Regions from separate parts of the Streptomyces sp. NPDC051217 genome, predicted to be linked through region 2. Evidence: riboswitches for the same ligand, from Rfam matches in the RefSeq annotation. Region 2 holds a riboswitch; each other region holds the start of a gene.
What was found. Region 2 has a riboswitch for cyclic di-AMP ahead of ACIBBB_RS27965 (M23 family metallopeptidase). Riboswitches for the same ligand answer to the same signal wherever they lie in the genome.

Region 1 (5,616 bases), on a different contig from region 2:
GACTGGGACACCCAGCGCCTGGACCTCTACCGGCGGGGCCGGGACCATCTCCTCGCCGAGGGCTACGAGCAGGTGTCGATGCGGATGTTCCGCCGCATCGGTGCGCCGCACGAGGGCGCGGACGACTACGCGTGCCAGACCGACGGCATGATCGGCCTTGGCTGCGGCGCGCGTTCGTACACCTCGGAGCTCCACTACTCCTTCGACTACGCGGTCGGGGTGCGCGAGATCCGGAACATCATCGACGACTACACAACCACCGGGGACTTCTCCCGCGCCGAGGTGGGCCGCGCCGTCGACACGGACGAGGCACGCCGCCGCCATCTCCTCCAGTCGCTGCTCCAGGCGGAGGGCATGGAGCTGGAGGAGTACCGCGCGCGGTTCGGCAGCCGTCCCGGCGACGACTTCCCCACCGAGCTGGACCGCTTCGCCGACCTCGGCTGGCTCGACACGGACGCCGGGCCCGGCCTCCTCCGGCTCACGCCCGAAGGGCTCGCCCACTCGGACGCCCTGGGCCCGGCCCTGTTCTCCCCCGCCGTCCGGGCCGCGATGGCCGCCTACGAACCGAAGTGAGGCACCCGTGGACCTGACGATCCTCTACCGGGGCCCGCTCGCCTCCTGCGACTACGACTGTCCCTACTGCCCGTTCGCCAAGCGCCGCGACAGCCCCGACCAGTTGCGCGCGGACCGGGCGGCGCTGACACGCTTCACGACGTGGGTGGCCGAACAGACCGATGACCGCTTGTCGGTCCTCTTCACCCCGTGGGGCGAGGGCCTCACCCGCTCCTGGTACCGGCGGGCCCTCACCGACCTCTCGCACCTCCCGCACGTGGCCCGGGTCGCGATCCAGACGAACCTCAGCTGCCGCACGGACTGGCTGAAGGCCGCCGACCCGGCCAAGCTGGCGCTCTGGTGCACGTACCACCCCGGCCAGACGCCGTACGACCGTTTCCTCACCAAGTGCGGCGAGCTGGGCGCCGCGGGCATCCGCTTCAGCGTCGGCATCGTCGGCTTCCCCGACCACCTCGACCAGGCCCGCCGCCTCCGCGCCGACCTCCCCGGCCAGGTCTACCTGTGGGTCAACGCGGCGGAGGGCCGCACCTACTCGGACCCGGAGGCCACCGACTGGACCTCGATCGACCCCCTGTTCCCGTTCAGCCGCCACCCCCACCACTCGGCCGGCCTCCCGTGCCGCACGGGCGAATCAGTGATCTCGGTCGACGGCGAAGGCACGGTTCGCCGCTGCCACTTCGTCCCGGCGGAACTGGGCAACCTCTACGACGGCTCCTACCGTCGGGCCCTCAAACCCCGCGCGTGCCCACTCGCCACCTGCGACTGCCACATCGGGTACGTCCACCTGGAGACACTGCCGCTGTACGACGTCTTCGCGGGCGGCGTCCTGGAACGCGTACCGGTGAGCCCGGTGGCGCGCTGAACTCCGCGTCCCGGTCGGCTCAGTGACGTACCAGCGGCAGCAGGTCCGGGCGTTTGGCGACCGTGTGGTCGCCGGAGGATTCACCGCGGAGGCGGCGGCCGATCCAGGGGACCAGGTATTCGCGTGCCCACTGGATGTCGTCGCGGCGCACCTCCAGTGCGCCGCGTGGCGGCAGGGGCGGCCACGGCTGGTCGGGGTCGGCGGGGGTGTCGAGGCCGAGGACCTGGGCCGCGCGCAGGGCCACGCGGGTGTGGCCCTCCGGTGACAGGTGCAGCCGGTCGCCGTCCCAAGCGCGCCTGTCCTGGACCGACTTGAGGGACCACAGGTCCAGGACCGGGCAGTCGTAGCGGTCGGCGATGGAGCGGACGTGGGCGGTGAACGTGGCTATCTTGCCGCGCAGATGGCGCAGCACCGGGACGCCCCGGGTGTCGAACCCGGTGGGGACCATGACCGTGCCGACCGCGCTCGTCAGGTCGGCCAGCGCCCGTTCGAAACGTTCGGCGACGTCGTCCGGGTCGGTGCCGGGCCGGATGATGTCGTTGCCGCCGGCGCAGAACGTGATCAGATCCGGGGCGAGTTCCTTGGCGCGCGGGATCTGCTCGGCCACGATCTGGTCCAGCAGCCGTCCCCGTACGGCGAGGTTGGCGTACCGGAGCGATCGGTCCGGTGTCCGGTCGGCGAGCAGTACCGCGAGCCGGTCCGCCCAGCCGACATGAATTCCGCCCGGTCCGGGGTCGCCGACGCCCTCGGTGAAACTGTCACCGATGGCCGCGTAAGACCCGAAGGCACCTCTGGTTTTTGATCCCGAATCGTCAGCCACAGCGAAACATCATTCACCCGGGTATCCGACCTACGCGACCGTAAGAAGGTGGTGACCCCGGTGAGAAACGCCACCGGTCAAAATTCGTTCAACCGGGAATAGCGGAAAGGCCGTCGGCCGGCACCCTCGGGTGCCGGCCGACGGCCGGTTGCGCGTGGGACCGAACGGCTCAGATGGAAACGCCGTGCTCGCGCAGGTACGCCAGCGGGTCGACGTCGGAGCCGTAGCTCGGACCGGTGCGGATCTCGAAGTGCAGGTGCGGACCGGTGGAATTGCCGGTGGAACCGGAGAGGCCGATCTGGTCGCCGCCGGCGACCCGCTGACCCGCCGAGACGGACAGCGAGGAGAGGTGGCCGTACTGCGAGTACTGGCCGTCGTCGTGCTTGATGACGACCTCGTTGCCGTACGACCCGGCCCAGCCGGCCGAGACGACGGTGCCGGGGCCGACCGACTTGACGGTGGTGCCCGACGCGGCCGCGAAGTCCACGCCGGTGTGGTAGCCGCTGGCCCAGCTGCCGCCGGCCGCGCGGTACGGGGTCGTGACGGCCGCACCGTCGACGGGCGCGGTGTAGCCGGAGTCCGCGCTCTGCGCCGCGGGCTCGTTCGCCGTGGTGTCGGCCTGCGGGGCGGGCTCGGCCGGTGCGGGCTTCGCGGGGGCGGTCTTCTTCGGGGCAGCCTTCTTCGGGGTGGCCTCCGCCTTGCCCTCGGAGGACGCCTTGGCCTTGGCGCCGATGGTGAGCTTCAGGCCCGGGTGGATCAGCGACGGGTTGTCACCGACGGCCTCGCGGTTGTCCGCGTAGAGCTTCTGCCAGCCACCGCTGACCTTCTGCGTCTCGGCGATCTTGGCGAGGTAGTCCCCCGCGGTGACCGAGTACGTCTTCACGGTCTTGGCGGTCGCGGCCTGCTGGGCCGTCTGCGCGACAGCGGCGGTGTGCGCGGCGGACACGGCGCGCTCGGGAGCCACCGACGGTGCGGCGGTCTGCTCGGCGGCGTGGGCGCCCGTGGCACCGATGAGCGGAATTGCGATGGCGGCGCCACCCGTTCCGGCGGCGACGAATCCGCGGGTGATCGGGTTGGTCCTCGGACGACGGTGCTTACCCTTTCCGGGCATGGCGAATTCCTCTCCGGCGCCTACGAGGTGAGCTGTCGGGTTCGGGCTGGAGATGCCCGGTCGCGCCGTGACGCGACTTCACCCCAAGCCGTCCGGATCTCCGGACCGGCGTACTACCTGGGTCCCCCGCTCCTGCCACACGTTGATGAGTGCTGGGTGGATGCGGATTCCGAACGGCGGCAGGATTCGGCGATCCGCTCGGATTGCGGTGACGGTAAGCCGCGCGGGCCGACGGGTACAAGCCGCTGTTTCTCCTCCGTAATCCACGCTCGAATATCGACATCCGCGGGCGGTCACCCTGCGTGGATTACGGATCTTCGAATTCCGTGCGACGTCCCAATTCCCTTCGCGGGCGCGGCCACACACCGTCACGGATATGATCCTGCTCACCAGCCGCAGCCCATCCACCACCATCTCACCCGCGACCGGGGCACCTTATGCCCAATCACTCAATCCAGACAGAAGCCCTATTCGCAAGGCGCTTTCAGGGGGAACCGATGTCGTAAAGTCGGAGCGCGACAGCGTCGGCGGCGAGCGCCGACCGCACACGCGGAGGAGCGCACGTGACGCACGAGGTGCCGCAGCAGGTCCCGCCGGGCGAGCCCGATCTCGCCGGGGTACGCAACTTCCGCGACGTGGGAGGCCTGCCGACCGCCGACGGGCGGCGCGTACGGTACGGACGGCTCTACCGCAGCGGCCACCTCGCGCACGCCACCGCCGAGGACGCGGCGTTCCTGACGTCGCTGGGGCTGCACACCATCTTCGACTTCCGCAACGCGGCCGACCAGAAGCTCGACGGTCTGGACGTCGAGCTCGTCGGCGTACGCAATGTGAACATCCCGCTCACCGACCCGGCCGACGGCACCGAGTTCTGGAAGATGGTCCGCGACGGCGACCTCGACCAGCTGCGCTCGATCCTCGCCGACGGCAAGGGCGTGGCCCGGATGTCCGCTTCGTACCGTTCGATCATTCTGGACCGCACCTCCGAGCACCGGCGCGTGCTGCACGCCCTGGCCGAGGAGAGCCTGCCCGCCCTGATGCACTGCGCGGCGGGCAAGGACAGGGCCGGTCTCTCGATCGCGGTGTCGCTGCTCGCCGTGGGCGTGGAGCGGGAGGCGATCGAGGCGGACTATCTGAAGTCGAACGATCCGCACCGCAGATACCGCGTACGCCGCAGCGATCCGACGCCCGGCGGGACCTCGCCGGAGGTGCTGGAGCTGCTGGCCCCGCTCTTCGACGCGCGCGCCGTCTACCTCGAAACGGCGTTCACGACGATGGAGGAGACGTGGGGCACCGTCGACCGCTATCTCACGGACGGCCTCGGGCTGACGGACGAGACGCGCGAGCGGCTGCGGACGCGCCTCGTCGAGGACTAGGGGACTGGAGGACTACAGGACCTAGCGACCCCCGGCGCCCGCCTCGAAGAGCAGGTAGAGGAAGCCGGCCAGGACATGGCCGGCGATGAGGTAGACGAAGAGCCGGATGGCGAGACCGCGCGGGAAGCTGCGTTCCTCGTCCATGACGGACTTGGCGGGCTCCTCGCGTGATGGCTCCTGAACGGCGTCCACTCGGTTGTCGGACACGGTGATGGCCTCTCTGGTCGGGGGCGGAGCTGACGGCATGTCAGTGCCGCTCGTTCAGCGGCGGTGGGCCCCGCCGGGCAGGCACAGCTCGCCGACGGGACTGGTCAGCAGGGTGTGCACGAACAGCAGCTCGACGCCGGCGGGACCGGCCGCCGCGAGGCGGTGCGGGGTCATCGAGTCGAAGTGGGCACTGTCGCCCGGGTCGAGCACATGGACGGTGTCGCCGAGGCTCAGCCGCAGCCGCCCCTCCAGGACATGGATCCACTCCTCCCCCGGGTGGACCCGGACGAGCTCGCCCTGCGCGCCGTGGGGCACCGTCACCCGCAGCGGCTGCATCGCCCGGCCGGACGAGCTGCCCGCCTGGCGATAGGTCCAGCCGTCCGCCTCCACGGGCTCCGCCCGCGCCGCGCGGATGACGGGGTCCCGCTCGGGCGGCTCCTCGCCGAGCAGCTCGGAGACCGTCGTACCGTAGACGCGCGCCAGACCGAGCAGCATCGGCAGCGAGGGCTGGCGCCGCCCGGTCTCCAGACGGGAGAGGTGGGCCGGGGAGAGCCCGGCCCGTGCGGCGGCGGCCTCAAGGGTGAGGCCCCGGCCGCGTCGGAGCTCGCGCAGTCGGGGTGCGACATCAGGCAGAATCTCTGTCGTGGCGTCGGTCGGGCCGGTCGCC
Region 2 (5,616 bases):
GCGCCGTGACCGTACGGCCGTCGCCGCCGGATTCGGACTGCTGCGCCTGGCCGGCGCGCCCTCGCTCGGCTGGCTGGACGTGAAGACGTCCGGTGGCGTCGAGGTGCCCCAGATCGAGGCCGCGGTCGACGAGGAGCTCGCCCGGTTCGCGGCCGAAGGCCCCACGGACGAGGAAATGGAGCGCGCCCAGGCCCAGTTGGAGCGCGAATGGCTCGACCGGCTCGGTACGGTCGCGGGCCGCGCGGACGAACTGTGCCGGTACGCGGTGCTGTTCGGCGACCCGCAGCTGGCACTGACCGCCGTCCAGCGGGTGCTGGACGTCACGGCCGACGAGGTACGCGCGGTGGCCGAGGCCCGGCTGCGCCCGGACAACAGGGCGGTGCTGGTCTACGAGCCGGTCACCTCCGACGACGAGGACACCGCCTCCGACGAGACCACCGACGAGCACGAGGGGGCGGACCAGTGACCGACGCTGCCGTGACCATGGAGTTCCACCCGCGGCCGACGGCCGGAGAGGCCAGGCCCTGGGCGTTCCCCGCGCCCGAGCGCGGCGCGCTGCCCAACGGCCTGACGGTGCTGCGCTGTCACCGTCCCGGCCAGCAGGTGGTGGCGGTCGAGATCTCCCTCGCCGCCCCGCTGGAGGCCGAGCCCGAGGGCCTGGACGGCGTGGCCACGATCATGGCCCGCGCTCTGTCCGAGGGCACCGACAAGCACACCGCCGAGGAGTTCGCCGCCGAGCTGGAGCGCTGCGGCGCCACGCTCGACGCGCATGCCGACCACCCCGGTGTCCGGGTCTCCCTGGAGGTCCCGGTCTCCCGGCTGCCCAAGGCGCTCGGCCTGCTCGCGGACGCCCTGCGCGCGCCGCTGTTCTCGGAGAGCGAGGTCGGCCGGCTCGTCACGAACAGGCTGGACGAGATCCCGCACGAGCAGGCCAACCCGGCCCGCCGCGCGGCGAAGCAGCTCTCCAAGGAGCTGTTCCCGGAGGCCTCGCGCATGTCGCGTCCGCGCCAGGGCACCGAGGAGACCGTCGGACGCATCGACGCCAAGGGCGTCCGCGCCTTCTACGAAGCGCATGTCCGTCCCGCCACCGCCACCGCGGTGATCGTCGGCGACCTCACCGGTGTCGACGTCGACGCCCTGCTCGCCGAGACCCTCGGCGACTGGACGGGCGACACCTCCGAGCCGCGCCCCGTGCCGCCGGTGACCGCCGACGACACCGGCCGTGTGGTGATCGTGGACCGGCCCGGAGCCGTACAGACCCAGCTCCTGATCGGCCGCGTCGGCCCCGACCGGCACGACCGCGTCTGGCCGGCGCAGGTGCTCGGCACGTACTGCCTGGGCGGCACGCTCACCTCTCGGCTCGACCGGGTGCTGCGCGAGGAGAAGGGCTACACGTACGGCGTGCGGGCCTTCGCGCAGGTGCTGCGCTCCGACCCGGACGGCACGGGCGCCTCCATGCTCGCCATCAGCGGCTCCGTCGACACCGAGTCGACCGGGCCCGCGCTGGACGACCTGTGGAAGGTTCTGCGTACGCTCGCGGCCGAGGGCCTGACGGACGCCGAGCGTGAGACGGCCGTGCAGAATCTGGTCGGGGTCGCCCCGCTGAAGTACGAGACGGCCGCGTCCGTCGCGGACACGCTCGCCGACCAGGTCGAGCAGCACCTCCCCGACGACTTCCAGGCGCGGCTGTACGCGCGCCTGGCGGAGACCGGCACGGTCGAGGCGACGGCCGCCGTCGTCAGCGCCTTCCCGGGCGACCGGCTGGTCACCGTGCTCGTCGGGGACGCCTCGGTGATCCGGGAGCCTGTGGAGGCCCTGGGCATCGGCGAGGTGAAGGTCGTCGCCGGCTGAGGCCGACGACGTCCACTCCTCGGATCATCACGGACAAAGGGAACCCCGGTGACGAACCAGTCGCCGGGGTTTCCCCGTATGTCCGTATTCATGGGTGGGTTGCCTGAATGCCCTGTGGCGTGCGCTACAAAAGGGGCTGTCCGTTTGGTGATTGAAAGATGAACGCTTAGCGTCGGTCCGGATGTTCGTCAGAGCCCGCCGCGTCCGCGGCACCGGACAGCCATCGCCGAGTCCCCGTCAGGCGCGAGCCTGGGGAGCCGGGGACCCAATCGATGTCCCTGGGGTGAATCGGGGGCCTTCGCGCGATCCGCGGAGGAGCCCGTAGGAGACCTTCCTGCTCCGAACCCGTCAGCTAACCCGGTAGGCGAGAAGGAAGGAAAGGACCAGCCACTTCATGGCGTTCACCCGTGCCCCCGGGAAGCACCGTGCCCCGAACCGAATGACGCGCCGACGCGCGAACTTCGCCGGGGTCGCGTCCCTCACCGCGGCCGGTGTCATCGGCACCCTCGCATCCCCGGCGCTCGCCGCCGACGCGGAGGCGACCCTCGCCCAGGAGGCCGCCCCGGCGGCCCCGGCCCGCGCCCTCGTCATCGACGACTCGCTCGCCGCGACGATCGACGCCCAGGCCGACGCCCAGGAGGCGGCGGCCGAGAAGGCCGCGGAAGCGAAGGCGGAGGCGAAGGCCGCCGCCCGCGCCAAGGCCGAGGCGAAGCGCAGGGCGGAGGCTCGCGCCAAGGAACTCCGCGCGGCCAAGGAGCGCGCGGCACGGGCCGCGGAGCGCGAGCGCCTGGGCTCCTACCGGCTCCCGGTGGCCGGATCCTCGGTCACCACCGGCTACCGGACCGGCGGCGCGCTCTGGTCCTCCGGCAGCCACTCCGGCGTCGACTTCCGCGCCGCGTCCGGCACTTCGGTCGTGGCCGTCGGCGCGGGCACCGTGGTCGAGGCCGGCTGGGGCGGCGCGTACGGGAACAACATCGTCATCCGCATGAACGACGGCACGTACACCCAGTACGGACACCTCTCGTCGATCGGCGTCTCGATCGGCCGGAGCGTGGCCTCCGGAGAGCCGATCGGCCTCTCGGGCTCGACCGGCAACTCCACCGGCCCGCACCTGCACTTCGAGGCGCGGACGACGGCGGAGTACGGCTCCGACATCGACCCGGTGGCGTACCTGCGCCTCCACGGCGTGGACGTCTAGGGCCTGTCCCGTAACCCATGGCGAAGGCCCCGGCGTCCTGCCGGGGCCTTCGCCGTACGTGCCGGATGCGCGCGCTCGCGGCTCAGACGGTCTCGGGCAGCTCGTCCAGGCCCTCGGCCACCAGCTTCGCCAGCCGGTCCAGCGCGGCCTCCGCGCCGTCCACGTCGGAGAACAGGACGATCTCGTCGCCGCCCTGCGCGCCCAGCCCCAGCACGGCGAGCATCGACGCCGCGTTGACCGGGCTTCCGTCGGCCTTGGCGATCGTCACCGGAACGCCGGAAGCCGTGGCGGCCCGGACGAAGATGGAGGCGGGACGGGCGTGCAGGCCCTCGGCCCAGCCGACATTGACGCGGCGCTCAGCCATGGTGTTGCCCTTCAAGTTCACAGTTGTTGTCTAGACCAGTGTCTCATGTGCCCCGGAACGGGCCGGTGCGGCACCCCCAGCCTGCCCCGGCCGGGTAACCGCCGCTACCGATGTGCGCGCCGTAGGCTCTCCCCATGACGCCGCCGTCGCAGCACGCGTACCCCGCTCACTGGGAAGCAGACGTGGTGCTGCGCGACGGGGGCACCGCCCGCGTCCGGCCCATCACCACCGACGACGCCGAGCGGCTGGTCAACTTCTACGAGCAGGTCTCCGACGAGTCGAAGTACTACCGCTTCTTCGCGCCCTACCCCCGGCTCTCCGACAAGGACGTCTACCGGTTCACCCACCACGACTACGTGGACCGGGTGGGCCTCGCGGTGACCGTCGGCGGCGAGTTCGTCGCCACCGTCCGCTACGACCGCGTCGACAGCCGGGGCATGCCCGCGTCGGCCCCCGACGATGAGGCGGAGGTCGCCTTCCTCGTCCAGGACGCGCACCAGGGGCGCGGGATCGCCTCCGCGCTCCTCGAACACATCGCCGCGGTGGCGCGCGAGCGCGGGATCCGGCGCTTCGCGGCGGAGGTGCTGCCCGCCAACAGCAAGATGATCAAGGTGTTCCGGGACGCCGGGTTCACCCAGAAACGCAGCTTCGAGGACGGCGCGGTACGGCTCGTCCTCGACCTCGAACCCACCGCCGAGTCCCTCGCCGTCCAGCGCGGCCGCGAGCAGCGCGCCGAGGCGCGCTCCGTGCAGCGGCTCCTCGGCCCGTCGTCGGTGGCCGTCGTCGGCGCCGGACGCGCGCCGGGCGGCGTCGGGCGAGCCGTGCTGCGCAACCTCCTCGACGGCGGTTTCACGGGTCGTACGTACGCGGTGAACCTGGCTCTGCCCCCGGAACTCACCGAGCTCGACGGCGTCCCGGCCGTACGCTCCCTCGCGGAGATCGAGGAGCCCGTCGACCTCGTGGTCGTCGCCGTCCCCGCCGAGCGGGTGCCCGAGGTCGTCGCCGACTGCGGTGAACACGGCGTGCAGGGCCTGGTCGTCCTGTCCGCCGGTTACGCCGAGAGCGGGCCCGCGGGGCTGGAGCGGCAGCGCGAACTGGTGCGGCAGGCGCGTTCGTACGGGATGCGGGTCATCGGGCCCAACGCGTTCGGGGTCATCAACACCTCGCCGCCCGTCCGGCTGAACGCCTCGCTCGCGCCGGAGCCGCCCGGCCGGGGGCGGATCGGGCTCTTCACACAGTCCGGCGCGATCGGCATCGCGCTGCTCGCCGGGCTGGTCCGGCGCGGCGCGGGCCTGTCCACCTTCATCTCGGCGGGCAACCGCGCGGACGTCTCGGGCAACGACTTCCTCCAGTACTGGCACGACGACCCGGACACCGACGTCGTACTGCTGTATCTCGAAACGATCGGCAACCCACGGAAGTTCACACGGCTGGCCAGGCGTACGGGGGCGGTGAAGCCGGTCGTCGTCGCGAAGGGCGCGCGGCACAGCGGCAGCGCGCCGCCGGGGCACGCCGTGCCGGTCGGCACCATCCCGGACGCGACGGTCTCGGCGCTGCTCAGCCAGGCGGGGGTGATCCGCGTGGACACCGTCACGGAGCTGGTGGACGCGGGTGTCCTGCTCGCGTCCCAGCCCCTGCCGGCGGGACCGCACGTGGCGATCCTCGGCAACTCCGAGTCGCTCGGGCTCCTCACGTACGACGCCTGCCTGACGGAGGGTCTTCGCCCACTGCCCCCGCTCGACCTCACCACGTCCGCCCGCCCGGAGGACTTCCGTACGGCCCTGGCCTCGGCACTGGCGGACCCGGGCTGCGACGCGGTCGTCGTCACGGCGATCCCCTGGGTCGGGGAGAGCGGCGCGAGGGAGTCGGGCGACGGCGAGGTCCTGGCGACGGCGCTGCGCGAGGCGGCCTCGACGTCGCCGGCGAAGCCGGTGGCCGTGGTCCATGTGGAGATCGGCGGCCTGGCGGAGGCGCTCTCGGCGGCCAGCACGACGGCCCCGCGCCCCGGACCGATGCCGGGGCCGGGGCCGGGGCCGGGCGCAACGCCGCCGCCCGTGGCGGAACGGGCCCGACCCACCCGTGCGCCGGAGGATGCCCCGGCAGCCCGGCCGGTGTCGCTGCCCGGCACCGTTGCCGAGCCGCCCCGTCCGTCGGCCACCGGCGACGATTCCACGCCCGGACGCCGTGATGACGTGGCCGGAGA
Region 3 (5,616 bases), on a different contig from region 2:
GGTCCTGGCGCCCGGCGGCATCGGGGCGAAGAGCTTCTGGAGCCTGCTGAGTGAGGGCCGTACAGCGACCAGGGGAATCACCTTCTTCGACCCCGCGCCGTTCCGCTCGCGGGTGGCGGCCGAGATCGACTTCGACCCGGAGGAGCACGGCCTGCGTCCGCAGGAGGTGCGCCGTATGGACCGGGCCGCGCAGTTCGCCGTCGTCGCCGCGCGCGGCGCCGTCGCGGACAGCGGTATCGAACTGGACGAGCTCGACCCGTACCGCATCGGTGTCACCATCGGCAGCGCCGTCGGCGCGACGATGGGGCTCGACGACGAGTACCGGGTCGTCAGCGACGGCGGCCGGCTCGACCTGGTCGACCACCACTACGCCGTCCCGCACCTCTACAACCATCTGGTGCCCAGCTCCTTCGCGACCGAGGTCGCGTGGGCCGTCGGCGCCGAGGGGCCGAGCACCGTGGTCTCCACGGGCTGCACCTCCGGCATCGATTCGGTCGGCCACGCCGTCGAGCTGATCCGCGAGGGCACGGCCGACGTGGTGATCGCGGGTTCGTCCGACGCGCCGATCTCACCCATCACCATGGCCTGTTTCGACGCGATCAAGGCGACCACACCGCGCCACGACGAGCCGGAGCGCGCCTCGCGGCCCTTCGACAACACCCGTAACGGGTTCGTACTCGGCGAGGGCGCCGCGGTGTTCGTCCTGGAGGAGCTGGAGAGCGCGCGGCGGCGAGGGGCGCACATCTACGCCGAGATCGCGGGATACGCCACGCGCAGCAACGCGTACCACATGACCGGTCTGCGCCCCGACGGCCTGGAGATGGCCGAGGCGATCCGGGTCGCGCTCGACGAGGCCCGGATGAATCCGACGGAGATCGACTACATCAACGCCCATGGCTCCGGTACGAAGCAGAACGACCGGCACGAGACCGCCGCGTTCAAGAAGAGCCTCGGCGATCACGCCTACCGGACCCCGGTGAGCTCCATCAAGTCGATGGTCGGGCATTCGCTCGGCGCCATCGGCTCGATCGAGATCGCCGCATCCGCCCTCGCGATGGAGCACAACGTGGTGCCGCCCACCGCGAACCTTCAGACACCGGACCCCGAGTGCGATCTCGACTATGTGCCGGTGACGGCTCGCGACCAGCTGACCGATGCGGTGCTCTCCGTCGGCAGCGGCTTCGGTGGATTCCAGAGCGCGATAGTGCTGGCCCGACCCGAGAGGAGCCCCGCATGACCACCTCGGTGGTAGTGACCGGCCTGGGCGTGGTGGCCCCCAACGGCCTCGGCGTGCGCGAGTACTGGTCGGCGATCCGCGGCGGCAGGAGCGGCATCGGCCGCGTCACCCGCTTCGACCCGTCGCAGTACCCGTCCCGGCTGGCGGGCGAGGTTCCCGGCTTCACGGCCAAGGACCATCTGCCGAGCAGGCTGCTCTCCCAGACCGACCGCATGACCAGGCTCGCCCTGGTGGCCACGGACTGGGCGCTCGCCGACGCCGGGGTGAAGCCGGAGGATCTGCCGGAGTTCGACATGGGCGTCATCACGGCCAGTTCGTCGGGCGGCTTCGAGTTCGGCCAGAACGAGCTCCAGAAGCTGTGGAGCAAGGGCAGTCAGCACGTCAGCGCCTACCAGTCCTTCGCCTGGTTCTACGCGGTCAACAGCGGCCAGATCTCCATCCGTAACGGTATGAAGGGCCCCAGCGGCGTGGTCGTCAGCGACCAGGCAGGCGGGCTCGACGCCATGGCGCAGGCGCGCAGGCAGATCCGTAAGGGCACCCGGCTGGTCGTCTCCGGCGCCGTCGACGCGTCGATCTGCCCCTGGGGCTGGGTCGCGCAGATCGCGGGCGGCCGGCTGAGCACGAGCGACGAACCGGCCCGCGCGTACGTGCCGTTCGATGCCGACGCGCGGGGGCATGTGCCGGGCGAGGGCGGCGCGATCCTCATCCTGGAGGACGCGGTGGCCGCGCGTGGCCGTGGCGCGAAGATCTACGGCGAGATCTCCGGGTACGGCGCGACGATCGACCCCCGGCCGGGCAGCGACCGCGAGCCGGGACAGCGCAAGGCGATCGAAATCGCCCTGGCGGACGCGGGCGTGGAGCCCGGCGACGTCGACGTGGTGTTCGCCGACGCGGCGGCCGTGCCGGAGCTGGACCGTACGGAGGCCGAGGCGATCACCGCGGTCTTCGGCCCGCGCGGCGTCCCGGTCACCGCGCCCAAGACGATGACCGGCCGGCTCTACTCCGGCGCGGCCCCGCTGGATGTCGCGGCGGCGCTGCTGGCCATCGAGGAGGGGCTGATCCCGCCCACGGTCAACGTCGAGCCGGCTCCCGAGCACGGTCTGGACCTCGTCACGTCCCAGCCCCGCACCGCCGAGGTACGGACGGCGCTGGTGCTGGCGCGGGGCCAGGGCGGCTTCAACTCCGCGATGGTCGTACGCGCCGTCGACTAGATCCGCTCCCCGGCCGTGTCGTCGTCGTGCCCCGTCCCCCGCGGCCGACATACGGCACGGCCGGCCCGTCGGGAAAGCGAACACCTATGACATTCGCTCTCCGGAGTTCGGTGAATTCAGTTGCGGACAAAGGCCGTTGGCGGCGAATTCACCCCGTCGTGGACCGTGTGCTTCCGCTTGGCGCCAGTTGAGAAAAAATAATCATTTGTCCATTTTGCGGTGCGGGTTGTTATGGGTGCGTCACGCATAACTTGTCCCTTTCTGGGTGGTGTTGTGTTCGGGTGGTTGCACCGAACGCTCGTGATGTGTGTCACAGCTTCGGTGGCCTCGGTGTCTCGCGGTCCCACCCCACCTCCCCTGCTGCAAAAGAAAGTTGAGCCCTGTACAGCCTCGCCGGAATTTGAATTTCCCGGCGCCGGATCCGTGGATGGCATGGCGCTGTGAATTCAGGACTTGTTTCGCCCGGACCTTCTCGCTTACGTTCTCGTCATTCCGGGCGGAACGCCGAATCCTGCCGCTGTCCGGAAACCGCACCCAACAACTCACGTACGGCAGGAGCGGGGGACCCAGGTAAGTCGCCGATCCGGCACAACGGACCGGCTTGGGGTGAAGTCGCGCACCCAGCGCGGCCGGGCATCTCCCGCCCGAACCCGACAGCTCACCTCGCAGGCGACGGAGAGGATTTCGTCATGCCCGCACAGGGTAAGCACCGCCGTTCCCGCACCAGCCCGCTCGCCCGCCGTCTCATCGCCGTCGGCACGGGCGGTGCCGCACTCGCCCTTCCCCTGGTGACCGCCACCACGGCGGGCGCCGCGCCCGCTCCGGAGCACGTCAAGTCGGCCCCGGCCGCCTCGACCGCCGTCCAGAAGGTGACCCACACCGTCGTCAAGGGTGACTCGCTGGCCAAGATCGCGCACGCCCGTTCCGTGAGCGGTGGCTGGGAAGCGCTGTACAAGACCAACCGCGCCGCCGTCGGCGACAACCCCTCGCTCATCCACCCCGGCCTCAAGCTGAAGCTCGCCGGGAAACCGAAGGCCGCCGGGACCGCCTCGACCGAGAGCGCGTCGGCGGGCAAGACCACCGAGGCCGTCGAGACCGCCGCCAAGACCTACACCAACGACCTCGACGGCTGGATCCGGGAGGCGCTGGACGTCATGGCGCAGAACGGCATACCCGGCTCGTACGACGGCATCCACCGCAACATCATGCGCGAGTCCGCGGGCAACCCCCAGGCCATCAACAACTGGGACTCCAACGCGGCGGCCGGCACCCCGTCGAAGGGCCTGCTCCAGGTCATCGACCCGACATTCCAGGCGTACCACGTGCCCGGCACGTCGACCGACAGCTACGACCCGGTCGCCAACATCACCGCGGCGTGCAACTACGCGGCCGACCGTTACGGCTCGATCGACAACGTGAACGGTCCCTACTGATCGGCGGCGTCCGTCATCTCACCGGCCGCCGGCCGGGCCGCACACGCGGCCCGGCCGGCGTTCGGCGTGAGAGCCGCCGTCACCTGACGGAGTGCGCCCGCCCGGTCGGTCCCGCCGGTCGGCCCGGGGGATCCGGGCGGAGCCTTCGTGGCCCAGCCCAAGGGACGGCGTCCACCGCCCGAGCCGGCGCTACCACCGGCCGCGACCAGGCGCGGACCGGTCAGCGCCGGGTCGAGCCGGGCCACCCGAGGCCCCACGCGGACGCCACTACGTGTGGGCCCCGCCCTCCGGCGCGTCCACCAGCCCCGCCGCCAGTTCCTCCACACGTACCCGCCACGCCGCGAGCGCCGCATCCGTGTCGAAGTCGCGCGGCCCGGTCTGGGTGAGCACCAGCCGGGGCCCGTGCCCCGTCCCCGCGCCCAGCTCCCAGCGGACCTCGCCCTCCGGATGCCAGGAGTACGTAAGGAGCTCCGGCGCGCGTACGGCCGTGACCGGGCCCGCCGGGACCTTGTCGGCGGTGAAGCCCGGAGGCACCGGTGAACCCGTCAACGGCTCGGCGCCGCCGGTCAGTTGGTCCCAGACCGTCTCGGCGGGCCGCACCAGCTGACGCTCGAACCGGACCCGTCGCCCGCCGCCCCCGGTCTCCTCGACCCGGCCCCGGGTCAGCTCGTCGAACCGGGCCAGATACGCCTCGTGCAGCGCCCCGCGCGTGTCCTGCTCGACGTCGACGGGGCCGCCGTCCAGCACCTGCCCCAGCGCGGTGACGCAGATCTGCCAGCCGGACGCGAAGCTGGCGGCCCCGAACCGGTCGCCGAAGGTGTGGACGAGGAGGAGCCGCGAGCCGTCCCCGTCAGGGGTGATCTCCCAGCTCAGATGGTCCTCGCCCCAGGTGAAGGCGAAGAGGCGCGGCTCGTCGGCGTCGGTGACCTCCCCGCTCATGCCGGGGCCGGAGTCGCCGGGGAAGTGGAAGCCGATCTCGCCGCCCGGCCGCAGGTCGACGCTCACCTCGGAGGGAAACCACCGCGCGAGGTGCGCGGGCTGCGTGATCGCGTCCCAGACCCGCTGCGGCGGATGCGCGAGCCGTCGCTCCATGCGCAGCGCGGTCCGCCCGTCGCCGGTGCCGGAGAGGGAGGAGGAGAAGCCTTGATCGTCGGGCGAGGCGGGGCCCTCGGGGCCCTCGGGGCCCTCGGGACCGCCGGAATCGTGCGGACCGTCGGTGTGCGGAGTCATGAGGAGTCGTCCTCCATCGCGTCGAGATGCCGTTCGAGCGCGTCGAGAGACGGTCCACAGATGCCGGTAGTGCGCGAGCCAGGCGTCGAGTTCTGCCAGCGGCTCCGGGGTGAGTTCGTACCACCGGCGCTGGGCGTCCTGCCGGACCCGCACCAGCCCCGCGTCCCTCAGCACCCGCAGATGCTTGGACGTCCCGGGCTGGCTCAGTCCGAGCCGGTCGGTCAGCTCACCGACCAGATGCGGGCGCTCCAGGAGGAGATCGAGGATCTTGCGCCTGCTCGGCTCCGCGAGCACGTCGAACGGTATGGGCATACACCGACCATACCCACCCGATTATATAACCGCAAGGCTATGTAAGGGGTGTGCCCAGCGCCATCAGCCAGTCCATCGCCGCCGGACACGTGTCGAGGACCGAGACGTGCCCGTCCTCGGGCCGTACCCACAGCTCCGCCCGGGGGAGCCCGGCGAGCATCCACCCGGCGTGCGTGGACGGTACGACCCGGTC
Region 4 (5,616 bases), on a different contig from region 2:
GTCGAACCCGTCGGGCCCGGTCGCGCCCCACACGTACGGCTTGCCGAGCGCCCCGCGCGCGTAGGCGATCGCGGCGGCCGCGCGGCCGCTGGGCGCCGGCAGGGCCCCGGCGCGGCTCTGGGCGCGGTCGGCGCGTGGATCGGCCGAACCGGTGCCCTCGGCGTACCGCGCGCGTTCGGCGGCGGTGAGCCGGTCGAGCAGCTTCTCGGCGTCCGCGAGCTTCTTCTTGACCGTCGACTTGTATGTGGCCAGGTCGGCCTGGCGGCTGGTGAGTTCATCGGCCTTCTTGTCGGCCTTCTTACGTAAGCGGCCGAGGTCACCGAGTTGCGCGCGCATTCTGTTGACGGCCTGGGCCTGCTGGAAGCCGGCGCGTTCGGCGAGCGCGGCCCCGCGCAGATATCCCTCGGGGTCGGAGCTGAGGGCGAGCTGTACGGCGGGGTCGAGGCCGCCCGCGCGGTACTGCGCGGCGGCGATCGAACCGAGCGCGTTGCGCGAGACGTTGAGCCGTGCCGTCCGCCGGGTGGCCTCGTCGCGCAGCTTCTCCAGCGAGGCGCTCGCGTCGGCCGCCTTCTCCTTCGCGCCGTTGTACTTCTCGGTGGCGGCCTCCGCCTCGTGGTAGAGCTTGTCGACCTTCGCCTTCACCTGGGCCGAGGTGAGCTGCGGCTCGCCGTGTGCGGCCCCTTCGAGCCCGGTCGCCGTCGCGGCCCCCGCGAGGGCGAGGGTGGCCGCCGTGCGGCCGTACGGCCCGGTGAACGGTCGGGAGCTGAATCGGGGTCGGCGGTGCGCTGCCACGAGGGCGTCCACATCCTCTGTTCCACGCGGGCCCGGACGGCCCGTACGGGAAAGGACGCTAGGCGCGCGGGTCACGGACGCGCGCCGCCATGGCCGCTATTGCCCGCAGGTGGAAGATCGCCGGCGGATTGTGCCCGCTTCTCTTCCGCCCATCAGGTCACTTTCCGGCAGGACCTGACCGATCCCGCGACAACGGCCGCTCATCGGCCACCGACGGCGCTCTCGTCCGCCTACGACCGCGTCGCCTTCCCGCACTCCCCGTCCGCTCTCCCGTCGGTCACCGGCGTGCTGCGGTCGTACGGGTCGACCTCCGGGCCACCGTCCGCGCCGGCGGGCCGCTCGTCGGCGTACAGGGGGACGAGGTAACCGGTGGGGGCGCCGCAGCCTCCGTTGGTCGTGTGGACCTTGTACGAAACGAGGGAGAAGGTTCCCCGCTCGGTGATCACCTTCGCGGGATCGTCCCAGTTCAGCACCGTCTCGCGGCGCACGATCGTGCGCGCGACCTCATCACCGCCCCCGTCCGCCGCCGCCCGCGTGACCGGGTAGACGTACGTGACATCGGCCGTCACCTGGAGGGCGCCGCGCTCGCCCTCCCGGTAGCTGATCCGCCCCCGTGTCTTGACGACATCCCCGACGACGCGGGTGTGCGCCTCGTCGAACCGGCTGAAGAGCATCACCGGGTCGTTCTCCTCGCCCGGCGCGCGGAACGCGGTCGCCAGGAAGTCCTGGACGTCCTTCTGATGCGGGTTGATGAGCGCGATCGCCTTCGCCGGGTGCGCGCCCAGCAGCACCGCCGGATCCAGACTGGAAGCGGCGAGGAAGTCACGGCTCCGGTCGAGCGCGTCCTTCACCTGCCCCTTGCTCATCCACCCGGTCGCCCTGGCCGCGGGCACCGTGATCCCGGCCGTCCCGCTCTCCCAGCGCACGGCGGGCGAGCCCTTGAACGGTTCGTCGAGCGTGGGCAGCCGGGCCGGCTCGATGGGCGGTGCCTGGTCCGGGCGTTCCGACTCCGCGGCGAGTGGTCCTCCGGCCCCGGCGTCATCGCCGAACCACCCGGTGACCCGCCCCGGATCCAGGGCCACGGCCAGCAGCGCGACCGAGGCCAGCAGCCCCACGAGGTACCGGACCTTCGGCCGCCTCGGCCGCCGGGCGGGCGTGTGCGTACGCCATCCCTCCGGGGGCGCGGGCTCCTCCCGCAGCCGCCGTGCCACGAGCCGGGCGCGTGCGGAAGCCTCTTTGGGAGCGTCGGGCACGCCGTCCGCGGACTCCCGCAGGAACCGCTCCCACTCCTCGTCGGAAACGGACGAACCGCCTTGATCCCCACCCGTGTTCATGCCGGACTCCTTCTTTCACCGGCGCGGTGTCTGGACCACCGCGACGGCCCCTCCCCAGGGACATCTGTCGCATGATCGCACGGAGATTCTCAGAAAGTCCTGTCGGGGCAGCCGCCCCCGGAGGGGCTCAGGCCGGGCGCACACTGCCGTAGATCGGCATGTAGTAGATCGACTCCTCGCGGACGTTCGCGCCCGGCTTCGGCGCGTGGATCATCTTGCCGTCGCCCTGGTAGATGCCGACGTGGCTGATGTCGTCGTAGAAGAACACCAGGTCGCCGGGGAGCAGGTCCGCCGTGGCGACGCGCTTGCCGACCTTCACCTGGTCCCAGGTCGTACGCGGCAGCTGCACGCCCGCCTCCTTCCAGGCGGCGGCCGTCAGCCCCGAGCAGTCGTACGAGCTGGGACCGGTGGCGCCCCACACGTACGGCTTGCCGATCTGGGCGCGGGCGAAGGCGAGGACCTTCTCGGCCTTGGCCGCGTACGTACCGTCCGTGGCGCCCGAACCGGTGTCGGTCCCCGAGCCCGTGCCGCCGGTCGCGGGCTGCTCCTCCTGCCGCGCCTCCTCCTGGCGCTTGCGCTCCGCGGCCTCCTCCTTGGCCTTCGCCTCGGCCTTGCGGCGCGCCTCCTGCTCCTTCTCCCGCTCCAGGGCGGCGAGCCGCGCCTTCTCCTGCGCCGTCAGCTCCGAGAGCAGCGACCGCGCCGCCGCGAGCTTGTTCTGGACCTTCTGCTTGCCCACCTTGAGCGAGGCCTGCGACTCCGTCAGCGTCTCCAGGCTCTTCGTCGCCTTGGCGCGCTGCTTGGACGCGGACCGCTGCTCCTTCTGGAAGTCCTCGACGGCCCCCTGCTGGCGCTCGGTCAGCCGGTCCATCAGCTGGGTCTGCTCGAAGTACGACTCGGGGCTGTCGGCGAACATCAGGGCGGCCGTGGGACCGACGGCGCCCGCGCGGTACTGCGCGGCGGCATACGTACCGAGGGCGCGCCGCGCCTCGTTCACCTTGTCGGCGCTCTTGGCGACCTCGTCAAGGACCCGGTCGACCGACTTGCGCTGGGTGTCCGTCGCTTCCTTCGCCTTGTTGTACTGCTGCGTCGCCGTACCGGCCTGCCGGTACAGGTCGTCGACCTTCTTCTGCACCTCTTCCACCGAGGGCTTGGGGTCGGCCGGCGCGGCGGTGGCGCTCTGCGTCGAGAGCAGCGTGACCGAGGCGAGGGCGGCTGTCGTGAAACCGACGGCGGGGGTGTTCGCGCGTATTCCGGTGCGGGTGCGCGCTTTGCGATGCGATGCCAAGGCCGGCATCTCCTTCCGTGGACCGCCTACCGGGTTAGCTGTCGGGTTCGGGCGGAACGGAAGGCTGCCCTACGGGCCTGGGAAAACGGCCCGATTCACCCCGGTGGAACGTGGTGGGTCCCCGGTTCCGAACTCCCCTCGGGGAAGCCCGGATTCGGCGGAGGCCGTCCGCTCGGCGCTGATCACCGATGGAGTACGGAACGCCTCGGCGAGCACGCTAGCCAATGCGTGGTGCCGCTGTGAAGGTTGATGGTCGATATGCCCGATACATTTCCGTGACCTTTCACATAAACGCCCGTCGGCGCCCCCACCGCGCCATGTGGCGGTCCGCTGTCAGTGCGGCACCCTAGACTCAGGAAGCGATGAGCAGCCTCTTTGACGACAGCTTCCTGGCGGACCTCCAGCCCTCGGCCGAGGAGCCCCCGCCGCCGCCCGAGGACACCGCTCCGGAACAGGTGCCCGACGATCTCTTCGGAGGGAAGTTCGACGTGCCCCCGCCCAGGGATCCGCACCATCGCGACGGCGCTCCGCGCACCGTCGTGGACCCGGCGGCGCTGCTCGAAGGGCTGAACGAGGAGCAGCGCGCCGCCGTCGTGCACACCGGATCGCCGCTGCTCATCGTGGCCGGCGCGGGCTCGGGCAAGACCCGGGTGCTGACCCACCGGATCGCGCATCTGCTGGGGACGCGCCGGGTGCATCCGGGCGAAATACTGGCGATCACGTTCACCAACAAGGCCGCCGGCGAGATGAAGGAGCGCGTCGAGCAGCTCGTCGGCCCGCGTGCGGCCGCCATGTGGGTGATGACGTTCCACAGTGCCTGCGTGCGGATCCTGCGCCGTGAGTCGAAGCGGCTCGGCTTCACGTCGTCGTTCTCGATCTACGACGCGGCCGACTCCAAGCGGCTCATGGCCCTGGTCTGCCGTGATCTCGATCTCGACCCCAAGCGGCACCCCCCGAAGTCCTTCAGCGCCAAGATCTCGAATCTGAAGAACGAGCTGATCGACGAGGAGACCTTCGCCGGTCAGGCCGGTGACCCGTTCGAGAAGACGCTGGCCGAGGCGTACCGGATGTACCAGGCGCGGCTGCGCGAGGCCAACGCGCTGGACTTCGACGACATCATCATGACGACGGTCCATCTGCTCCAGGCGTTCCCGGAAGTCGCCGAGTACTACCGCCGCCGCTTCCGCCATGTCCTGGTGGACGAGTACCAGGACACCAACCACGCGCAGTACACCCTGGTGCGTGAGCTGGTCGGCCCCTCGGGCGAGGGGCACGACCCGGCGGAGCTGTGCGTCGTCGGTGACGCGGACCAGTCCATCTACGCGTTCCGCGGTGCCACGATCCGTAACATCCTCCAGTTCGAGGAGGACTACCCGGACGCGACGACGATCCTGCTGGAGCAGAACTACCGCTCCACGCAGACGATCCTCAGCGCGGCCAACGCGGTCATCGAGCGCAACGAGAGCCGGCGGCCCAAGAGTCTCTGGACGAACGCCGGAGCGGGCGCCCTGATCACGGGGTACGTGGCGGACACCGAGCACGACGAGGCGCAGTTCGTCGCCGACGAGATCGACCGCATGACGGACGCGTCGGAGGCCAAGGCGGGCGACGTCGCCGTCTTCTACCGGACGAACGCGCAGTCACGTGTGTTCGAAGAGATCTTCATCCGCGTCGGCCTCCCGTACAAGGTCGTCGGCGGTGTGCGCTTCTACGAGCGCAAGGAGGTCCGCGATGTGCTGGCCTATCTGCGTGTGCTCGCCAACCCCGAGGACAGCGTCCCGCTGCGCCGGATCCTGAACGTGCCCAAGCGCGGCATCGGCGACCGCGCGGAGGCGATGATCGACGCGCTCTCGGCGCGGGAGAAGATCTCCTTCGCGCAGGCGCTGCGCCGGGTCGACGAGGCGTACGGCATGGCGGCCCGTTCGTCGAACGCCGTGAAGCGCTTCAACACGCTGATGGAGGAGTTGCGTACGGTCGTCGAGTCCGGCGCCGGTCCGGCGACGGTCCTGGAGGCCGTGCTCGAACGGACCGGCTATCTCGCGGAGTTGCAGGCGTCGACCGACCCGCAGGACGAGACGCGGATCGAGAACTTGCAGGAACTGGCCGCCGTGGCGCTGGAGTTCGAGCAGGAGCGGGCCCAGGCGGCGGGGGCGGACACGACGGCGCCTGCTGCGGACACCCCTGCTGCGGACACCCCTGCCGCGG

Region 1: linked by a shared signal. The riboswitch ahead of ACIBBB_RS02880 (LysM peptidoglycan-binding domain-containing M23 family metallopeptidase) and the one ahead of ACIBBB_RS27965 (M23 family metallopeptidase) in region 2 are both predicted to bind cyclic di-AMP.
Region 3: linked by a shared signal. The riboswitch ahead of ACIBBB_RS00025 (transglycosylase SLT domain-containing protein) and the one ahead of ACIBBB_RS27965 (M23 family metallopeptidase) in region 2 are both predicted to bind cyclic di-AMP.
Region 4: linked by a shared signal. The riboswitch ahead of ACIBBB_RS19265 (NlpC/P60 family protein) and the one ahead of ACIBBB_RS27965 (M23 family metallopeptidase) in region 2 are both predicted to bind cyclic di-AMP.

The regions. Positions count from the first base shown of each region.
Region 1 is NZ_JBITEV010000001.1:625,754-631,369, reverse strand. Features, by position in the region: gene ACIBBB_RS02895 (STM4012 family radical SAM protein) at 1-573, shown strand, start outside; gene ACIBBB_RS02890 (STM4011 family radical SAM protein) at 581-1,435, shown strand; gene ACIBBB_RS02885 (SGNH/GDSL hydrolase family protein) at 1,455-2,255, opposite strand; gene ACIBBB_RS02880 (LysM peptidoglycan-binding domain-containing M23 family metallopeptidase) at 2,425-3,366, opposite strand; cyclic di-AMP (ydaO/yuaA leader) riboswitch at 3,371-3,535, opposite strand; gene ACIBBB_RS02875 (tyrosine-protein phosphatase) at 3,942-4,742, shown strand; gene ACIBBB_RS02870 (DUF6126 family protein) at 4,764-4,934, opposite strand; gene ACIBBB_RS02865 (helix-turn-helix domain-containing protein) at 5,004-5,616, opposite strand, start outside.
Region 2 is NZ_JBITEV010000014.1:180,990-186,605, forward strand. Features, by position in the region: gene ACIBBB_RS27955 (M16 family metallopeptidase) at 1-466, shown strand, start outside; gene ACIBBB_RS27960 (M16 family metallopeptidase) at 484-1,851, shown strand; cyclic di-AMP (ydaO/yuaA leader) riboswitch at 2,066-2,233, shown strand; gene ACIBBB_RS27965 (M23 family metallopeptidase) at 2,246-3,049, shown strand; gene ACIBBB_RS27970 (HPr family phosphocarrier protein) at 3,132-3,413, opposite strand; gene ACIBBB_RS27975 (GNAT family N-acetyltransferase) at 3,548-5,616, shown strand, end outside.
Region 3 is NZ_JBITEV010000001.1:1,378-6,993, forward strand. Features, by position in the region: gene ACIBBB_RS00015 (beta-ketoacyl-[acyl-carrier-protein] synthase family protein) at 1-1,237, shown strand, start outside; gene ACIBBB_RS00020 (ketosynthase chain-length factor) at 1,234-2,448, shown strand; cyclic di-AMP (ydaO/yuaA leader) riboswitch at 2,941-3,133, shown strand; gene ACIBBB_RS00025 (transglycosylase SLT domain-containing protein) at 3,138-3,881, shown strand; gene ACIBBB_RS00030 (SRPBCC family protein) at 4,149-5,111, opposite strand; partial or broken gene ACIBBB_RS00035 (ArsR/SmtB family transcription factor) at 5,108-5,423, opposite strand; gene ACIBBB_RS00040 (alpha/beta fold hydrolase) at 5,461-5,616, opposite strand, start outside.
Region 4 is NZ_JBITEV010000008.1:44,501-50,116, reverse strand. Features, by position in the region: gene ACIBBB_RS19275 (NlpC/P60 family protein) at 1-792, opposite strand, end outside; gene ACIBBB_RS19270 (hypothetical protein) at 1,023-2,126, opposite strand; gene ACIBBB_RS19265 (NlpC/P60 family protein) at 2,254-3,420, opposite strand; cyclic di-AMP (ydaO/yuaA leader) riboswitch at 3,419-3,581, opposite strand; gene ACIBBB_RS19260 (ATP-dependent DNA helicase) at 3,774-5,616, shown strand, end outside.